Ruegeria pomeroyi DSS-3: one gene and its partner. The protein of the gene in region 2 interacts with the protein of the main gene of each other region in a pairwise test. Links are inferred from orthologs where the notes say so. Each region holds a gene or a part of one and is shown on either strand. Other genes may lie near its edges.

The links.
Region 1: the proteins of lon (region 2) and rplI interact in binary tests that used the Escherichia coli proteins (3 or more experiments, as listed by UniProt). The link is inferred for Ruegeria pomeroyi DSS-3 from one-to-one orthologs.

Annotation. Positions count from the first base shown.
Region 1 is NC_003911.12:2,416,033-2,424,044, reverse strand. Bases 1,136-4,097 are described here. They hold rplI (50S ribosomal protein L9), read right to left. Parts: upstream 2,937-4,097; coding sequence 2,334-2,936; downstream 1,136-2,333. Other genes in these bases: SPO_RS11560 (hypothetical protein), read left to right, coding at 3,860-4,097; rpsF (30S ribosomal protein S6), read right to left, coding at 3,204-3,557; rpsR (30S ribosomal protein S18), read right to left, coding at 2,949-3,176; SPO_RS11580 (lytic transglycosylase domain-containing protein), read right to left, coding at 1,678-2,151; SPO_RS11585 (helix-turn-helix domain-containing protein), read right to left, coding at 1,136-1,284. In the rest of the region: SPO_RS11595 (acyl-homoserine-lactone synthase), read right to left, coding at 1-33; SPO_RS11590 (LuxR family transcriptional regulator), read right to left, coding at 139-840; more of SPO_RS11585, read right to left, coding at 880-1,135; more of SPO_RS11560, read left to right, coding at 4,098-4,378; SPO_RS11555 (YceI family protein), read left to right, coding at 4,516-5,094; SPO_RS11550 (ATP-binding protein), read left to right, coding at 5,393-6,784; SPO_RS11545 (cytochrome b/b6 domain-containing protein), read right to left, coding at 6,957-8,012.
Region 2 is NC_003911.12:2,760,045-2,770,867, forward strand. What follows is about bases 7,242-10,248. They hold lon (endopeptidase La), read right to left. Parts: upstream 9,948-10,248; coding sequence 7,536-9,947; downstream 7,242-7,535. Other genes in these bases: SPO_RS13250 (HU family DNA-binding protein), read right to left, coding at 7,242-7,391; SPO_RS13260 (hypothetical protein), read right to left, coding at 10,210-10,248. Also shown: SPO_RS13215 (TRAP transporter large permease), read left to right, coding at 1-600; SPO_RS13220 (TRAP transporter substrate-binding protein), read left to right, coding at 655-1,689; SPO_RS13225 (glutamine synthetase family protein), read left to right, coding at 1,787-3,142; SPO_RS13230 (aldehyde dehydrogenase family protein), read left to right, coding at 3,246-4,622; SPO_RS13235 (iron-containing alcohol dehydrogenase), read left to right, coding at 4,628-5,773; SPO_RS13240 (porin), read left to right, coding at 5,949-6,662; more of SPO_RS13250, read right to left, coding at 6,897-7,241; more of SPO_RS13260, read right to left, coding at 10,249-10,767.

The DNA of each region.
Region 1 (8,012 bases), 350 kb from region 2 along the record:
ATGCTTGTTCAAAGCGTCGATCACGATGATCATTTGTTTCCCCCTACGAGTGGATTTCGGTACACCAATCGTTACCCAAGTCTCGTGTCGGGACTATTGGGGGTTTCCCGTAGAGGCGGAAAAAATGTACTGGATGGTTCAGCCGGGGTAGATCAGACCCAGTCCCACGGCACGCCCGACAGCCTGAGCGGTCGTCAACGCGCAGAGTTTCTCGCGAGACGAGCGTAGGTGCACCTCGACCGTGCGATGGGAGATCGACAGGATATCGCCGATGTCCTGTTGCGATTTGCCAGCGGCCACCCATTGCAGGATCTCGACCTCGCGGGTCGAGAGCGACGGGTGATAGAGGATTCGGCCCAGCATGTCCGAACTCATCACCGTGTCGTGGATATGCACCGCCAGTGATTGCAGGTCGCCGATCACATGGCGCACCAGCTTCTGCCATTCCTCGGTCGAGCATTCCCGGGTGACGCTGAGCAGGCCGACATCGCCATAGGGACCACGTACCGGGATGGTCAGGCCCTGATCGCCGATGCCAAAGTCATGGGCGTCGCGAAAGACGCGGCGGAAATCATTGCTGCGCTCCAGGCGGCTCCAGTCGACCGGAGCGATGCTGCGCTGGCTCATGTGCAGGGTCGGGTCGATCATGTGGAAGCCCTGCTCCTGATAATGGAGCTTCCACTCGTCGCTGTAGGTGACATAGCCGTGGATGGCGCCAGCTGCCGGGTTCAGCCCGGCATAGGCAGCATGGTCCATCTCAAGCTTTTCGCGCACTTGCAGAAGGAAGTCCGAATAAACGGCTTCCGACTTTGGCAAAGTCCCGAGATCGACAATATCCATCTACTGCACCTGTTCGATCAGAACAGGGCGGAAGACCCGTTATCCGGGCACTTTTTCCCCGGACATTTGCGTATCAACCGCCATCGTTCTGACAAAGGCAAGAACAGCACGCTTTTGCGCTGGAGGCAAGCTGCTATAAATCTCGACCATTTCTACAGAATCGCGATCCTGCAGGAACATCAGCCGGTCGACGGGCGCATCGCTGCCATCGATCACGCCGGAGTCCGGTGCCTGGATGCCTTCGAAGAAATGACTGATATGCACATCGAGCACTTCGGCAATCGCCCAAAGGCGCGACGCGCTGACCCGGTTCGCACCGGATTCATATTTCTGAACCTGCTGAAAACGCACTCCGACCGCCCGGCCAAGCTCGGCCTGGCTGAGACCAAGCGCCGAGCGCCTGGCGCGGATGCGGCGCCCTACTACGGTATCGACTGTATCCATACCTTCACCTGTTAAGCCCTACATTTGACGAGTGCCTATATTCCAGAACCAGCAGGTATTTCACCGGCAAGACCCCCCGACACTCGATCATCACGAACACAGCTTGCCCCATCACACGCATCGAAGCAACGATTTTCATGCTAAGGTTGCGGTAGGGTTAAGGCGGCTCCGATCGGGGGTTATGTCTACTAATGATTTGGTATCAACGGCTTGGCGGAGCCGAGATTTGATCATTTCCGGGCCGTTGCCGCCGGCGTCACCCTGGTTGGAACCATTTGTAAGCGAAGGGATTTATCCTGTCGGAACCTGGGGAGCGCCACTGGTCCAGGGCGCTGGCGCAGCGCCCTGCAGCGCGTTGGTGTATTGCAGATTCACAAATCTATTGACGTCGCGTCAAGAGGCGGGGCGCAAACCGGTCTCGACCAGCATGCCGCGCCGCTTCGCCTCGTAGTAGTAGCCCGAGGCATAGAGCTGAATCGCCCGGTCCTGGCTGCCATCGGCCAGCAGCCAGGCGCCGCGCAGGTATTTGCCCGCATATTGCAGGTTGGTATCTGCATCCAGCAGCCCTTCGGGCCCACCGCGATAGCCCATGGTGCGGGCGGTCGCAGGCAGGATCTGGAGCAGGCCGTAATAGGGCCGGTTGACCGCCCAGGGGCGATGGGTGCTTTCGCGGATCGCCAGCTTGTGCACCAGATTGCGCGGCAGTTCATAGTGATCGGCCCAGCGGTTGATCGCGGCGCGCAGCTCGGGCGTTTCGTTGGGGTAGAGCGGCGGATTGAAGGTCGCGGCAGGTTCCGGTTCGCGCCCGCAGGCGGCAACGGGCAGGGCAAGACCGGTCAGCAACAGGGCGCGGCGGGTGAACTGCATCGGGGGCTCCTTGGTCGCGTCAATCCCCGAGGCAAATACCCGCTTGGACGCGGTCTGCGAAGAGAGAATTGCGTCCGGTACCCGCGGATGGGCGGATTACAGCCAGCGGCGGGGCGTCGTCCATGAAAAAAGGCCGCGCGGGCAGCGCGGCCTTTCAATCTTGTTCCCCTGCGGGAAACCGATCAGGCGGTTTCGTCGCTGGCGGGGGCCTGGTCGTCGTCGTCGGACGCGGCGCCGCCGAGATCGTCGAACAGTTCGGCGATCTCGAATTCAGCGGCGGCCTCTTCTTCGGCGGCCAGTTCCTGGATCGACTTGCCCGATGCCTGCAGCTCGGCCTCTTCGGGCGAGCGTGCGATGTTCAGGTTGATGCTGACCTCGACCTCGGGGTGCAGGCGCACGGCGACGGTGTGCAGACCCAGGTCCTTGATCGGAGCGATCAGGGCGATCTGCTTCTTGTCGACCGAGAAGCCGGCTTCGGTGGCGGCTTCGGCGGCGTCACGCGGGGTGACCGAGCCATACAGCGCGCCGGCATCCGATGCCGAGCGAATCACGACGAACTGCTGTCCGTCGAGCTTGACGGCCAGGGCCTCGGCTTCCTGCTTGGTTTCCAGGTTGCGGGCTTCGAGCTGAGCTTTCTGCGCTTCGAACTGGGCGATGTTCGCATCCGATGCGACCAGCGCCTTGCTTTGCGGCAGCAGGAAGTTGCGGGCATAGCCCGATTTGACGTCCACGACGTCGCCCATCTGACCCAGCTTGGCCACGCGTTCGAGAAGGATAACTTGCATGTGCTTATCTCCTTACTTCACGGCGTAGGGCAGCAGGGCGAGGAAGCGCGCGCGCTTGATGGCACGGGCCAGTTCGCGCTGCTTCTTGGCCGAGACGGCGGTGATGCGCGAGGGCACGATCTTGCCGCGTTCGCTGATATAGCGCTGCAGCAGCTTGGTGTCCTTGTAGTCGATCTTGGGTGCGTTGTCGCCCGAGAAGGGGCACACCTTGCGACGGCGGAAAAACGGTTTAGCGGCCATAACTTGATGTCCTTTCCTAATGCGGGCTTAGCGGCGTTCGCGGCGGCTGTCGCGCTCGTCGCGCTTCTGCATCTGGACCGAGGGTCCTTCGGCGTGCTCGTCGACCTTGATGGTCAGAACGCGCATCACGTCGTCATGCAGGCGCATCAGGCGTTCCATTTCCTGCACGGCGGACGCGGGTGCGTCGGTGCGCAGGAAGGCATAGTGGCCCTTGCGGTTCTTGTTGATCTTGTAGGCCATCGTCTTGACGCCCCAGTACTCGTGGTCGACCAGGCTGCCGCCATTGTCGCTGAGTACGGCACCGAAATGTTCGATGAGGCCTTCGGCTTGCGTGTTGGACAGATCCTGACGCGCAATCATGACATGCTCATAGAGAGGCATGCGATCTCCTGTTTTCTATCTAGGCGCATTTCATAGGCGGGGCCCCTGATCCTTTCACGGCCCTGCCACGAGAGACTGCGCGGTTCACGTATTCTGTGAAAGGATGGCCCCATATACACGCCTGCGCGGCGGGGGCAAGAGGCTTGGTCCGCTCACATCTCTGGCCACATGCCCAGGTTGCGCACGACCAGGTGCCGCTCAATTACCCCGAGCCTGCCGCATTCCCGTCGCAATGTTTATCGAACGTTAACCCTGCCGGACACAACCCGGCGGAGAACCTGGCGCAGGGAGCGCGACCCGACATGCACGTGGCACAGCAACAGACGCTTCGCAACCGGATGCCGCTGCCGTCTTTTGAAGAGACGGTGCCGCTGATGATCACCTTTGCCCCCAACTGGCCGCTGCGTACCGTGATCTTTCGGGTGATCGGAACCGCGCTGGTGATTGGTGCGGCCTCGATGTGGTTGCTGCCGGGGTCCAACAACGGGGCCGATGCGGCGCTGATGAAGCTGGGCGTGTCGCTGTTCTTCTTCTTCTGCGGTCTGGCGCTGTTGATGATCCATCATCAGGACAACCAGCCCGATGCCTATTTCGACCCGATCCGGCGCGAGGTGCGGGTGCTGCAAAAGAACAACCGTGGCCGCCCGCAGACGATCCTGCGCCGCAGCTATGACAGCCTGGGCGCGGCCCGGTTCAACGAGCATTATCTGGAGATCTGCGATGTGGACGGTTCGATCCTGATGCGTCTTCCGATCCCCTCGGCCGAAATCCGCCAGGCCCTGCGCAGCCAGTTGAGCGGATTCGTGACCATCCCGACCTGAAGCCCGGTCACTGTTCATTCTTCAACAGAGTCTGTGGAGCAGGGCAGATTGCCCGCGCAGCCCGCTTACCCCATGTCTGGGTCAAGGCAAGGACAGCCGTCCGCCTGAACCCACAAGACAAGACATGGAGCGACAGAATGAAATCCACCCGCCTTGCCGCCGCGCTGATCCTGGCCGGCCTTGCCAGCGCCGCCACCGCCGCCCCCGAGAAATACCTGCTGGATTCCAGCCACAGCCAGGTCGTGTTCAGCTATAACCACCTGGGCTATTCCACCACCACCGGCATGTTCTCGGGGTTCGAGGGCGAAATCATGTTCGACAAGGAAGACCCCGCCGCGTCGTCGGTGACCGTGTCGATGCCGGTCCTGTCGATGTTCACCGGTTGGCAGGCACGCGAAGATCATTTCTTCTCGGGTGACTTCTTTGGCGCCAAGGACGGCGACATGATCACCTTTGCCTCGACCGCGATCGAGGTGACCGGCGAGACCACCGCTAAGATCACCGGTGATCTGACCATGAACGGCGTGACCAAGCCGGTGGTGCTGGACGCGGTGCTGAACCAGATGGGCGACCACCCGATGGCGGGCAAGCCCTGGGCCGGGTTCGATGCAACCACCACCGTGGTACGCTCGGATTTCAACCTTGGCAAATTCGCGCCCTTCGTCGGCGACGAGGTTGAACTGCGCATCTCGGTCGAGGCGATGAAGGCCGACTAAGGCCTCTGTCACAGAGACACGGAAATCCGGGCCCGTCGGCCAGCCCTTTGCAATAAATGGCGCATGTGAAAAGGGTGAGGGCTCGAAGCGCACAGGCAGCTTCGAGCCCAAAGACGTCTATGCTACGGCGTGCCTGAATGCTCGCTCTTGACGTTAAAACGGTGTTGGAGAAGGTGTATTGCAGTGCTAGGGTTCAAGCGATTTTCTGACAATAGCCTTGACCACAAACGGAGAGATTTTTTCAATGAAGAGGCTCACAAGGCTTGTTGTGGCGAATGAGCTTTCGAACAACCATCACATGAGAAAGATTCATCGACTTTTTGGTCGAGTTTTCATAGAGGACGTTTTCACGCCGCGCGGCCCAGTAAATAGAAAAATGTATATTAACAGAGGCCAAGTAGAAGATGACTTGGCTAGGTCTGCCAATGACACATTGCACATCATCATCTTTGGCAACAGTGGGTGCGGGAAGTCGTGGCTATACAAGAAGGTATTCAAAGAGAAGGGGATTTTTTTTCTCACCGTAAACCTTTCTGGGGCTTCAAGTCAGCAGTCAATTGCAAAAGAGCTAGTTTCAACAGTTGGTCGGCGTAATGGAACTGGCCGTGTCAAGAAGGCTAAGTCTCACGGATTCTCTTGGTTCATTACATATTCCGAGACTGAAGAGCTTTCAACGGAGCTCGATGGTCATGATGCTTTCCTTAACGCCTTGAAGCATTGCCGAAAATTGGCAGGCAGAAGGCCGGCGTTCCTCGTTTTTGAGAATCTAGAGCTCATCTTCGAACAAAGGGATTTGCTGAGGGAGCTGGGCAACATTATTGCGTTGCTCGATGACGATCAGTTTGCCAAGTTTGACGTGAGAATTGCGATTGTGGGAACGCCGAGCAACATTCGAAACTATTTTCGAAGCGTTCCGAGGCTTGAGACAATTGCCAATCGTCTTATCGAGCTGGAAGAAATCGCTCGACTCAGCGATGAAGACGTCGCTCGCTTCGTCGAACGCGGCTTTAGAACGCTCCTCAAGTATCGCGAAGAAACGAATGCTGTTAACTATTTGATCCGGCGCGCAATTACTGTCACAAGAGGCAATGCACAACGTTTGCACGAGTTTTGCAAAGAAGTTGCCTTGCAGGGACAGCAAGACAGGTTCCTGAGCCTTGAGCGAATAGAAAAGGGAGAGCGAGAATGGCTAAGGCGTCGTTTTCACATCAATCAAACTACTGTTGCAAGTTGGATTGTTGATCCAGCACGAGAAACTGCGCTTATGGGGCAGTATTTGAAAGATGGTTACGTATCAGACTTGCTTTTACAAAATTTGTATCTTTGTGCACTTGGTTTAGTCAAGGAGGACGAATTCACAGTGCAAGATGTTACTGAGTTGATCCAAGATGAGCTTTCCGCGCACCCAGTAACGCAGAAGGTCCTACGAAAGCTAGAAGGTCAGATAGCGATGCGAACTGGATCAATGCTTGCAAAGCTAGCAGACGACATAAATGGGGCAAGCCACCCGATCTTGGACAGATTTGAACCCCCGTCGGGAAATCGCATATTTCGCTTTAGAGATATGCAATATCAAATGTGTCTTTCTTCCATGTTTAACGTATTCGACAATGGAAGGCGGGTCGAAATCAATCATCCGTCTTGGGTTTCGTCTACCGATGACGCGCAACAGCGGACATCGGTAGAATAGCGGCCAAAGCCAACTTTATCCCGCATTGCCGCCAACCTTCACAGACAACGCCCGAAGAAATCTTCGGGCGTCACTTTCGGACATCGCGCTTCGCCTGGAATGCGTTCGGCCCGATGTTGCACCATTTATCACAAAAGGCCGGGCCCGTCGGGACCCGGCTTTTTTCGCTGCTCTATCGTGTGGCGGTCAGGGATACATCGACCGTGACCGGGAATTTCAGCGAGCTTTCGTCGGGCATGTTGGCTCCGATCCCGAAATCGCGCCGGTCGAGCGTGACGGTGCCGCGCATGCGGGCGGTATCGCCGTCAAGCTCCAGATCGAAGGGCAGGGTGAGCGGGACGCTGGCGCCGCGCAGGCTCAGCTCGCCCCGTGCCTCGTGGCCGGTTTCGGTGCGGTGCAGCGTGGCGGTGAAATCCGCGGTGGGAAACTGCGCGGCATCGAAGAAATCCGCGCCCATCGCCTGGGCGGTGACCGATCCCAGCGCCAGAGAGGGGATGGCGATGGTGACGGTGACCTCGCCCGTCGGACCGGGTGTCTCGCGCGGATCATACCGGATCGCGGCGGTCCAGTCGGCGAAGCTGCCGCTGACGGCGCTGCCCAGCTGGGTGACGGTGATCGCCAGCGTGCCTTCGCTTACCTGCCAGTCCGAGGCCACCGGTGCCAGCGCCGTGCGTTGCACCTCTGCCGGTGCGTGCGGGGCGGAATGTGTGTTCACCCATGCGCCAGCGCCAAATGCGCCCAGCCAGACCAGCAGCGCCAGCAGCAGCGGTGCGGCGCTGTGGACCTGTTTGGGCGGCATGGGCAAGTCGATCCGCCCCGGCAGCATCCGCCGCAGGGTTGCGTCGCGGTCGATCAGGTGGTGTTTCAATGCGCCCGCCACATGCAGCGCCAGCGCCCCCAGCAACACCAGCAGAAAGGCGCGGTGCAGCACGGCGGTGAGTTCCGCCAGCGCGGCGCTTTTGGGCACCATCGGCAGGGATTGGCCCAGCGGCCACCAGATCGGAGCGAAGCCCTCGGTCGCGGCATGGTGGATCCAGCCGCTGAGCGGCACCAGCACCAAGGCGCCATAGAGCAGCCAGTGCACGGTTTCGGCCGCCAGCGCCTCGGCCCGGTGGTCGGCGTTCAGCAGCCCGGGGCGTTTCTGGGTCAGCGCCCAGAAGATGCGCAGCAAGGCCACCGCAAACAGAGCGATGCCCAATGTCTTGTGCGCCGAGAACAGCCAGGCGGC
Region 2 (10,823 bases):
GTCAACGGCTGGACCTCATTGGTGGAAAGCTCGGCCATCGGCGCGCTGACGGCCTTTCTGGCCGCCGTGTTCAAGGGCCGGATGAACCGTCAGGTGTTCGAGACCTCGGTCCGCTCCACCTTGGGTATCTCGTGCATGTTCATGTGGATCATCCTGGCCGCACTTGCCTTTGGCGCGGTGTTCGATGGGCTGGGCGCGGTCAAGGCGATCGAGGATCTGTTCACCGAGCGGCTGGGGCTGAACCCCTGGGTCATCCTGATCCTGATGCAGCTCAGCTTCATCATCATGGGCACCTTTCTAGACGATACCGCGATGCTGGTGATCGTGGCGCCGCTGTACGTGCCGCTGGTGGGCGCGCTGGGGTTCGACCTGATCTGGTACGGCGTGCTTTATACGATCACCACCCAGATCGCCTATATGACGCCGCCGTTTGGCTATAACCTGTTCCTGATGCGGGCCATGGCGCCGCCCGAGATCACCCTGCGCGACATCTATGGCTCGATCCTGCCCTTCGTGCTGGTGATGACCCTGGCGCTGGCGATCATCATGATCTTTCCGCAGATCGCGCTGTGGCTGCCCGAGACTGTCTACAACAAGTGATCCCGGAATGAACCGGGGCATCCAATCCACCCTTTTGCAATTGGGAGAGAACCGATGACCACAAGACGCAAGTTTATCACCACCGCCGCCGTTGGCGCGGCGGCCGCGCCGCTCGCCACCCCGGCGCTGGCGCAATCGACGATCAAATGGCGCATGCAGACCTATGCGGGCCCGGCGCTGGCCGCCCATGTGATCGACCCCGCCATTGCCATGTTCAACAAGATCGCCGGCGACCGCATGCAGATCGAGCTGTTCTATGCCGATCAGCTGGTCCCGACGGGCGAGCTGTTCCGCGCTATGCAGCGCGGCACCATCGACGCGGTGCAGTCCGATGACGACTCGATGGCCTCGCCCACCGAGGTCACCGTGTTCGGCGGTTATTTCCCCTTTGCCTCGCGCTACTCGCTGGACGTGCCGGTGCTGTTCAACCAGTACGGGCTGAACGAGATCTGGGACGCGGAGTATTCCAAGGTCGGCGTCAAGCATATCAGCGCCGGCGCCTGGGACCCCTGCCATTTCGCCACCAAAGACCCGATCAACAGCCTGGCCGACTTGAACGGCAAACGCGTCTTTACCTTCCCCACCGCCGGCCGCTTCCTGGCACAGTTCGGCGTAGTGCCGGTCACCCTGCCGTGGGAAGATATCGAGGTCGCGGTGCAAACCGGCGAGCTTGATGGCATCGCCTGGTCGGGCATCACCGAGGATTACACGGTCGGCTGGGCCGATGTGACCAATTACTTCCTGACCAACAATATCTCGGGCGCCTGGGCCGGCAGCTTCTTTGCCAACATGGACCGCTGGAACGAACTGCCCGAGGATCTGCAAACCCTGTTCCGGGTCTGCTGCGATCAGTCGCATTACTATCGCCAGTGGTGGTATTGGGGCGGCGAGGCAAGCCTGCGCGTCAATGGCACCAAGATGCAGCTGACCTCGATCCCGGATGCCGAATGGGCGCAGGTCGAAGCGGCGGCAGTCAAGTTCTGGGACGAGATCGCGGCGGAATCCGAGACCAAGGCCAAGGTTGTCGAGATCTTCAAGAAGTATAACGCCGACATGGCCAAGGCCGGGCGGCCCTATCGCTACGGCTAAATCACAGACCCGGCCCGCCGCCCCTTGCGGCGGGCCGGTCTCCGCGACAGAATTTTCGACGAAAATTCTTGACCCCACCCAATCCAAAGGTCGTGACATGCTCACATTCGAAACGCTGAAAGCCCAGGTTGCCGCAGGCACCGTCGACACGGTTCTGGTCTGCCTGGTCGACATGCAGGGCCGCCTGATGGGCAAGCGGTTCCATGCACAGAACTTCCTCGACAGCGCCTATGAGGAAACCCATTGCTGCAACTACCTGCTGGCCACCGATCTGGAGATGGCCACGCCGGACGGCTATCGCGCCACCTCGTGGCAGGCCGGCTATGGCGATTACGTGATGAAGCCCGATCTGAGCACGCTGCGCCCCCTGCCCTGGCTCGAAGGTACGGTGATGGTGCTGTGCGACGTGCTGGATCACCACAGCCATGAACCGGTGCCACATTCGCCGCGCCAGGTCCTGAAGGCGCAGATCGCCCGCGCCGAGGCGCTGGGGCTGACGCCGATGATGGCGACCGAACTGGAATTCTTTCTGTTCGAGGGCACGTTCGACGAGATCCGCAAGACCGGCTATCGCAACCTGACCCCGATCTCGGGCTATAACGAGGATTACCACATCCTGCAGACCAGCAAGGAAGAGCATGTGATGCGCCCGCTGCGCAACCATCTCTTCGCCGCCGGCATCCCGGTCGAGAACACCAAGGGCGAGGCCGAGGCAGGCCAGGAAGAACTGAACATCCGCTATGCCGACGCGCTGGCCTGTGCCGATCACCACACGATCGCCAAACATGCCACCAAGGAGATCGCCCATCAGCATGGCCATGCCGCCAGCTTTCTGCCGAAATGGCACCATGACCGGGTCGGCAGCGCCAGCCATGTGCACCTGTCGCTGTGGCGCGGGTCGGAACCCGCCTTCTACGACAAGGATGCACCGCACGGGCTGAGCGAGCTGGGCCGCCAGTTCTGCGCCGGGATGATCCGCTATGCGCCCGACTACACCTTCTTCCTGGCGCCTTACGTGAACAGCTACAAACGCTTCATGAAGGGCACTTTTGCGCCCACCAAGACCGTCTGGTCGGTGGACAACCGCACCGCCGGGTTCCGCATGTGCGCCGAAGGCACCAAGGGTGTACGGATGGAATGCCGCATCGGCGGCTCGGACCTGAACCCCTATCTGGCGCAGGCGGCCCTGCTGGCGGCAGGCCTGCAAGGCATCGAGGAGAAGCTGGAGCTGGCGCCCCCCACCAGCGGCGATGTCTATGACAATGCCGAGGCGGGCGAGATCCCGCGCAGCCTGCGCGATGCGGTCGGCACGCTGGACGGCTCGGCCATGCTGCGCGCGGCGATGGGCGATTGGGTGATCGACCATTACACCCGCTGCGCCCAATGGGAGCAGGAGGAATTCGACCGCGTGGTGACCGATTGGGAAATCGCGCGCGGTTTCGAGAAAGCCTGAAGCGGTGGGCAAATGGGGGGCCAGCCCCCCCACGCCCCCCGGAGTATTTTGAACCAGAAAGAAGACAGGGGTGGCTTATGCCCCCCGAAACTGGAGTTCGGTCATGACAAGAACCGTGCAATGCATCTCGCCGATCGACGGATCGGTCTATCTGGAGCGGCCCGCGGCCACGCGTGAGGCGGCCATGGACGCCGCCGAGCGCGCCCGCGCCGCGCAAGCCGCTTGGGCAGCACGCCCCCTGGCCGAGCGCGTGGCGCTGGTGCTGGCGGCGGTGGCCGAGGTGGGCAAGACCACCGACCGCATGGCGGTGGAACTGGCCCATCAGATGGGCCGCCCGGTCCGCTATGGCGGCGAGTTCGGCGGTTTCAACGAGCGCGCCACCTATATGGCCCGGATCGCCGAAAGCGCGCTGGCGCCGCTGGTGGTCGAGGACAGCGACGCCTTTCTGCGCAAGATCGAGCGCGAGCCCTTTGGCGTGGTGCTGGTGGTGGCGCCCTGGAACTATCCCTATATGACCGCGATCAACACGGTCGCGCCCGCGCTGATGGCGGGCAATACGGTGATCCTGAAACATGCCGCCCAGACCCTGCAGGTGGGCGAGCGCATGGCTGAGGCATTCCATGCTGCGGGCATCCCCGAGGATGTGTTCCAGAACATCGTGCTGGACCATGACACCACCGCCGAGCTGATTTCTCGCCGCAAGGTCAATTTCGTCAATTTCACCGGCTCGGTCCGGGGCGGTCAGGCGATGGAACGCGCCGCCGCCGGCACCTTTATCCCCGTCTCGACCGAGCTGGGCGGCAAGGACCCGGGCTATGTCCGCGCCGATGCCGATCTGGATGCCGCTGTCGACACGCTGATCGACGGGGCCATGTTCAACTCGGGCCAGTGCTGTTGCGGGATCGAGCGGATCTATGTGCATACCAGCCTGTTCAACGCCTTTGTCGACAAGGCGGTGGCGCTGGTGAACAGCTACAAGCTGGGCAATCCGCTGGACCCCGAGACCACCATCGGGCCGATGGCCAATGTCCGCTTTGCCCAGGTGGCGCGCGACCAGATCGAGGATGCCATCGCCAAGGGCGCAACCGCCCATATCGAGCGGTTCGCACAGGATGACGGCGGCGCCTATCTGACGCCGCAGATCCTGACCAATGTCACCCATGACATGGAGATCATGCGCGAAGAGACATTCGGACCCGTCGTCGGCATCATGCCCGTCGCCGATGACGAAGAGGCGATTGCGCTGATGAACGACTGCCAGTTCGGGCTGACCGCCTCGATCTGGACCCGCGACACCGCCCGCGCCAACGAGATCGGCAGGCGGCTGGAAACCGGCACCGTGTTCATGAACCGCTGCGATTACCTTGACCCCGCGCTTTGCTGGACCGGCTGCAAGGATACCGGTCGCGGCGCAGGCCTGTCCGTGCTGGGCTTTCACGCCCTGACCCGTCCCAAATCCTATCACCTGAAGAAGGCTTGAAGCCCATGAAACTTGTTGGCAACTGGTCCTATCCCACCGCCATCCGCTTTGGCGCGGGGCGGATCGCCGAAATCGCCGAGGCCTGCAAGGCCGCCGGTATCTCCAAACCGCTGCTGGTCACCGACAAGGGGCTGGCCGCGATGGAAATCACCACCCGCACGCTCGACCTGATGGAGGCCGCGGGCCTGGGCCGGGCGATGTTTTCCGAGGTTGATCCCAACCCGACCGAGCGCAATGTCGAGGCCGGGTTGAAGGTCTATCGCGAGGGCGGCTATGACGGGGTGATCGCCTTTGGCGGCGGCTCGGGGCTCGATCTGGGCAAGACGCTGGCCTTCATGGCAGGCCAGACCCGCCCGCTCTGGGATTTCGAGGATATCGGCGACTGGTGGACCCGCGCCGACCCGGCAGGCATTCACCCGATCGTCGCCGTGCCCACCACCGCCGGGACCGGATCGGAAGTGGGCCGCGCGGGCGTGATCACCAATTCCGACAGCCATGAGAAAAAGATCATCTTCCACCCGCTGATGCTGCCCAAGGTGGTGATCTGCGACCCGGAACTGACCGTGGGCATGCCGAAATTCATCACCGCCGGTACCGGGCTTGATGCCTTTGCCCATTGCGTCGAGGCCTATTGCTCGCCCCATTACCACCCGATGAGCCAGGGCATCGCGCTGGAAGGCATGCGACTGGTCAAGGAATACCTGCCCCGCGCCTATGCCGATGGGTCCGACCTTGAGGCGCGCGCGCATATGATGTCGGCCGCCGCCATGGGCGCCACCGCGTTCCAGAAAGGGCTGGGCGCCATCCATGCGCTGTCGCACCCCATCGGCGCACATCACCACACCCACCACGGCACCACCAACGCGGTCTGCATGCCCGCCGTGCTGCAATTCAACCGCCCCGCTGTCGAGGGCGTGCTGGCACAGGCCGCCGCCTATCTGGGCATCGCGGGCGGGTTCGACGGGTTCGCGGCCTATGTCGACGAGTTGAATACCTCGCTCGGCATCCCGAAAACCCTGACAGACCTGGGCGTCAAGGATCCCAACCTCGACGTGCTGGTGCGCGACGCGCTGAACGATCCCTCGACCGGCGGCAACCCGGTAACGATGACGGCAGAGAACACCCGCCCGCTGCTGGAATCGCTGTTCTGATCCGCGCGCCGGGCGGGGTGCTTTGCCCCTGCCCGGCAGTACCGGACCTGACGCCAACAGGATTCCGCCCGCATAATCAAGGACCTTTACCTGATTCGGCGTGATGTATATGATTCCGCCAGAGAGCGCGCAAAGCGCCCGCGCACCCCTGCGCATCAGGCATAGGAGCAGCAGCATGAAACTCCGCGTGGCAGCGGCGGTACTGGCGGTCGGCCTGGCCCCAGCCAACCTTTCGGCACAGAGCCTTGTCGGCGCCAATGTCGACATCAACCACTATCAGTTCACCAGCAAGTCGAAGGGCGCGCGACAGGCGCTGCAAGGTTCGTTCGAACTGGGTCTGGGCAGTTCGGTCTCGACCCAGCTTGACGTCGGGTATTACAAGTTCGACCAGATCGGCGGCAGCGGCCGCAGCGCCACGCTGCATGGCATCTACCAGTTCGGCTATGGCGGCGCCGTGGGCGGGTTCTGGGGGACCGAGGATGGCGGCGGCATCGACCGCAACTTCTATGGGCTCGAAGCGGTCTATGATTTCTCTGCAATCCGGCTTGAGGGGTATTTCTCGCGCGGTCGTGTGCAGGGGGCCAATGCCACCCTGCTGGGCGGCAAGATCAGCAGCGATGTGGGCAGCGGCCCGCTGAGCCTGAACGCCAGCGTCGATTTCATGGACAACAAGAGCGGCGCCAACATGACCCGCATGGCCATCGGCGCCGATTACGGCCTGGGCAGCGGCGTCAACCTTTATGGCGAGATCGGAACCGGCAATGCCCGGGTGGCCAATTTCAGCAACAACGACGCCTTTGTCGGGGTCGGCCTGCGGTTTGACCTGGGTGAGCGTCCCGGCACCACGTTCGGGCGCCGCGCCCTGCTCGACCGCCTGCCCGGCCTCTGATCCGGTACAACCGCGCAAATGGCCCCTTCTGGAACACCCAGTGGGGGCCATTTTCTTTGGTAAGTCACATCAGGTACCTGACGCAACCGCATGCGACACAACGAAAAACCGCCGAGTTTTCACTCGGCGGCTCCGAATTCTGGTGGGTGATAAGAGATTTGAACTCCTGACATCTTCGATGTGAACGAAGCGCTCTACCACTGAGCTAATCACCCGTGAGGCAGGCTTTTAGCGTCACTCGGCAGCCTCTGCAAGAGGGTCCGCATCAAGTTTTTCGACTTCTTCCTCTGCCTGGGTGCTGCGGCGCAATTTGCAGATGATCACCTGCCCGTTGCCCTTGTCCGCCGAGCGGTTCACCTTGAGTTTGCCCAGCGGTTGCAGGTTCAGGTCGCGCTCTTGCGAGATCGCCTCGCCCAGGATCGCAAGCATCGCCTCGACAGCGGGTTTGACGAACTTCTTCTTCACGTCCGAGCGCGCAACGACCAGGTCGATCAACTCGCGCTTGCGCAACTCGTTGCCGCTGTCCTGGTCGTCGTCATCCTCGGCGCGCACCACTTCGGGCAGCGGCGTGTCCAGCGCTTCGGCGATGTCGACCGGCATCATCTCTGCCTCGGCCGGCTCGGCCTCTGTCGGGGCGGCCGCGGTCTTGGCCGCAGTCTTGGCGCCGGTGCTGCGGCGGGTGGTGGTTTTGCGCGTGGTGGTTGCCGTCCGTGTACTGCGTTTTGCCATTTGGTGCCCCGTTGTTTTGTTTTCGGCAGCTTAGCCAGTTGTTTCCGATCTGGCTACATTCACGCAAAAAATAGTTGAAAACAGGTGTCCGCATACAACAAAGGCGGGCTCTGGGCCCGCCTTTGCCGGTAATGTCTGCGCCGTTCAGTGCGCCGTGGCCGAGGCCCCGTCACCGCCCGGCAGTGCCGATTTGGCGGCGGCCGCCTCTTCCTCGGCCGCCTCGTCCCATTCGATCGCCTCGGGCTGGCGTACCAGCGCCTGTTTCAGCACCTCGGACACATGCGCGACGGGGATGATCGTCAGCCCCTCTTTCACATTGTCCGGGATCTCGGGCAGGTCCTTTTCGTTCTCTGCCGGGATAAGCACCGTCTTGACGCCACCGCGCAGGGCCGCCAGCAGCTTCTCCTTGAGCCCGCCGATGGCCAGCACGTTGCCGCGCAGGGTGACCTCGCCGGTCATGGCGATGTCCTTGCGGACGGGCGTCTGGGTCAGCACCGACACGATCGAGGTAACCATGGCGATACCGGCACTGGGGCCATCCTTGGGCGTCGCTCCCTCGGGCACGTGCACGTGGATGTCCCAGCGGTCCAGCCGGGGCGGTTTCACCCCGATGGCGGGCGCGATCGAGCGCACGTAAGAGGCCGCCGCGTCGATCGATTCCTTCATCACCTCGCCCAGCTTGCCGGTGGTCTTCATCCGGCCCTTGCCGGGCAGGCGCAATGCCTCGATCGACAGAAGATCGCCGCCGACGCTGGTCCAGGCAAGCCCGGTGACCACACCGATCTGGTCATCCTTCTCGGCAAGACCGAACTTGAACCGGCGCACACCCAGGAAATCCTCGAGATTCTCGGAGGTTACCGAGACTTTCTCGGCCTCTTTCTTGAGGATCTTGGTCAGCGCCTTGCGGCAAATCTTGGCCACTTCGCGTTCCAGGTTCCGCACTCCCGCCTCGCGGGTGTAATAGCGGATGATGTCGGTCAGCGCCCCATCGGACAGCTCGAACTCCTTGGCCCTCAGACCGTGGTTCTTGGTCTGCTTGGGCAGCAGGTGGCGCTTGGCGATCTCGCGCTTTTCAACCTCGGTATAGCCCGCCAGCGGGATGATCTCCATCCGGTCCAGCAGCGGCCCAGGCATGTTATAGCTGTTGGACGTAGTCAGGAACATCACGTTCGAGAGGTCGTATTCCACCTCGAGATAGTGGTCCATGAAGGTGTTGTTCTGTTCCGGATCCAGCACTTCGAGCATCGCGCTTGCCGGGTCGCCCCGGAAATCCTGACCCATCTTGTCGATCTCGTCGAGCAGGATGAGCGGATTGGTGGTCTTGGCCTTTTTCAGCGCCTGGATGATCTTGCCCGGCATCGAGCCGATATAGGTCCGGCGGTGACCGCGGATCTCGCTCTCGTCACGCACCCCGCCCAGCGAAATGCGGATGAACTCGCGCCCGGTCGCCCTTGCGACCGATTTGCCCAGCGAGGTCTTGCCCACGCCCGGAGGGCCGACAAGGCACAGGATCGGCCCCTTCAGCTTGGCCGAGCGCTGCTGCACCGCCAGATACTCGACGATGCGTTCCTTGACCTTTTCCAGACCGTAATGATCTGCATCCAGCACGCCCTCGGCGCGGCCGAGATCCTTTTTGACGCGGGATTTGACGCCCCACGGGATCGACAGCAGCCAGTCGAGATAATTGCGCACCACGGTGGCCTCGGCCGACATGGGTGACATGTTCTTGAGCTTTTTCAGCTCGGCCTCGGCCTTTTCGCGCGCCTCTTTCGACAGTTTGGTGGCGGCGATCTTGTCTTCCAGCTCGGCGATCTCGCCGGCACCTTCTTCGCCATCGCCCAGCTCGCGCTGGATCGCCTTCATCTGTTCGTTCAGATAATATTCGCGCTGGGTCTTCTCCATCTGGGATTTGACCCGGGTCTTGATCTTCTTCTCGACCTGCAGAACGCTCATCTCGCCCTGCATCAGGCCATAGACCTTCTCCAGCCGCTCGCTGACGGACAGGGTTTCCAGCAGGTCCTGTTTCTGACCCACCTCGATGCCCAGATGGCCCGCGACCAGATCGGCCAGCTTGGCCGGCTCGGTGGTTTCGCCGACAGCGGCCAGCGCCTCTTCGGGGATGTTCTTGCGCACCTTGGCATAGCGTTCGAATTCGTCACCCACGGTGCGGATCAGCGCCTGGGTGGTGGTCACGTCGCCGGGGATCTCGGTCAGGTATTCGGCGCGCGCTTCGAAGAAGACGTCGTTTTCCAGAAATCCGGTGATCTTGACCCGTGCCTGCCCCTCGACCAGCACCTTGACGGTGCCATCGGGCAGTTTCAGCAGCTGCAGCACATTGGCCAGCACGCCGGTGCGGTAGATGCCGTCGCTGTCGGGATCGTCGATCCCGGGGTCGACCTGGCTCGACAGCAGGATCTGCTTGTCTTCCTGCATCACCTCTTCCAGCGCCCGCACCGATTTCTCGCGGCCGACAAAAAGCGGCACGATCATATGCGGGAACACCACGATGTCGCGCAGCGGCAGGACGGGGTAAGAGGCGTTCAGAGGCTCTTGCATGCTCTATCCTTGTTCATTGGCAAGATGGCACCGGCCCCTGTTCTAGGCGACCCCCGGCCATCTCCTGTCTCGGGCTGATAAGGTGGGGTGAGTCCCCGTCCGTTTCAACCGGACCCGTAAATTGGTGCCGCGCACAATGACGCGACTGCCAGCGGACCGCAAGTCTGCAAAACCGCCGCCGAGGCGGATTCCTGCGGGACGGCGGGCGGGGCGATCTGCGCCAGGGCGCAGGAGCGCCGTATCGCCGTTCCCGCCCCAGCCCTCAGTGGCGCAGGAAACTGACCAGACGGCGGGCATGGGTCTCGGCCCCGTCACTGCCGCGCCCCTGCACGGTCAGCACACCGCCCAGCCGGTCCTCGTCCAGCAGTGCCAGCTGGACATGCAGCCACAGATGGGTGCCGTCCTCGTCGATCCGCTCCTGCTCGAATTCCAGCCGCAGCATCCCATCGGTGCCGCAATCGGGGGCAAGCCCCAGCCTGTCGAAATCCAAGTCCCGCTGGGCTCCATCAACGGGTACCGGCACGATCTGATTGTCGGCATCAGCCAAGCGCACCTCGGCCTCGCCAAACTGCGCCATGTTGGCAAAGACGGCGCCATCGCGATAGAGCATGGCCATCATCTCGTGCCCCATGGGCGGTATCGGCATCTTCATCTCGTTGGCGCCCATTTTCATCATCATCAGGCCGGGTCCGTTATGTACCCGCCAGGCCCCCTCCAGCAGCGGCGCCACGATCTCGGGGTAATCCTGCGCGCCCAGCGCGCAGCCATCCAGCTCGGCCGCGCCAGCCAATCCGCCCCAAATACACATCACCGCAGACATCAATCGCTTCACGGCAAACTCCTTTGTTTTCAAATCAATGCGGAGCGCAGCTAGCA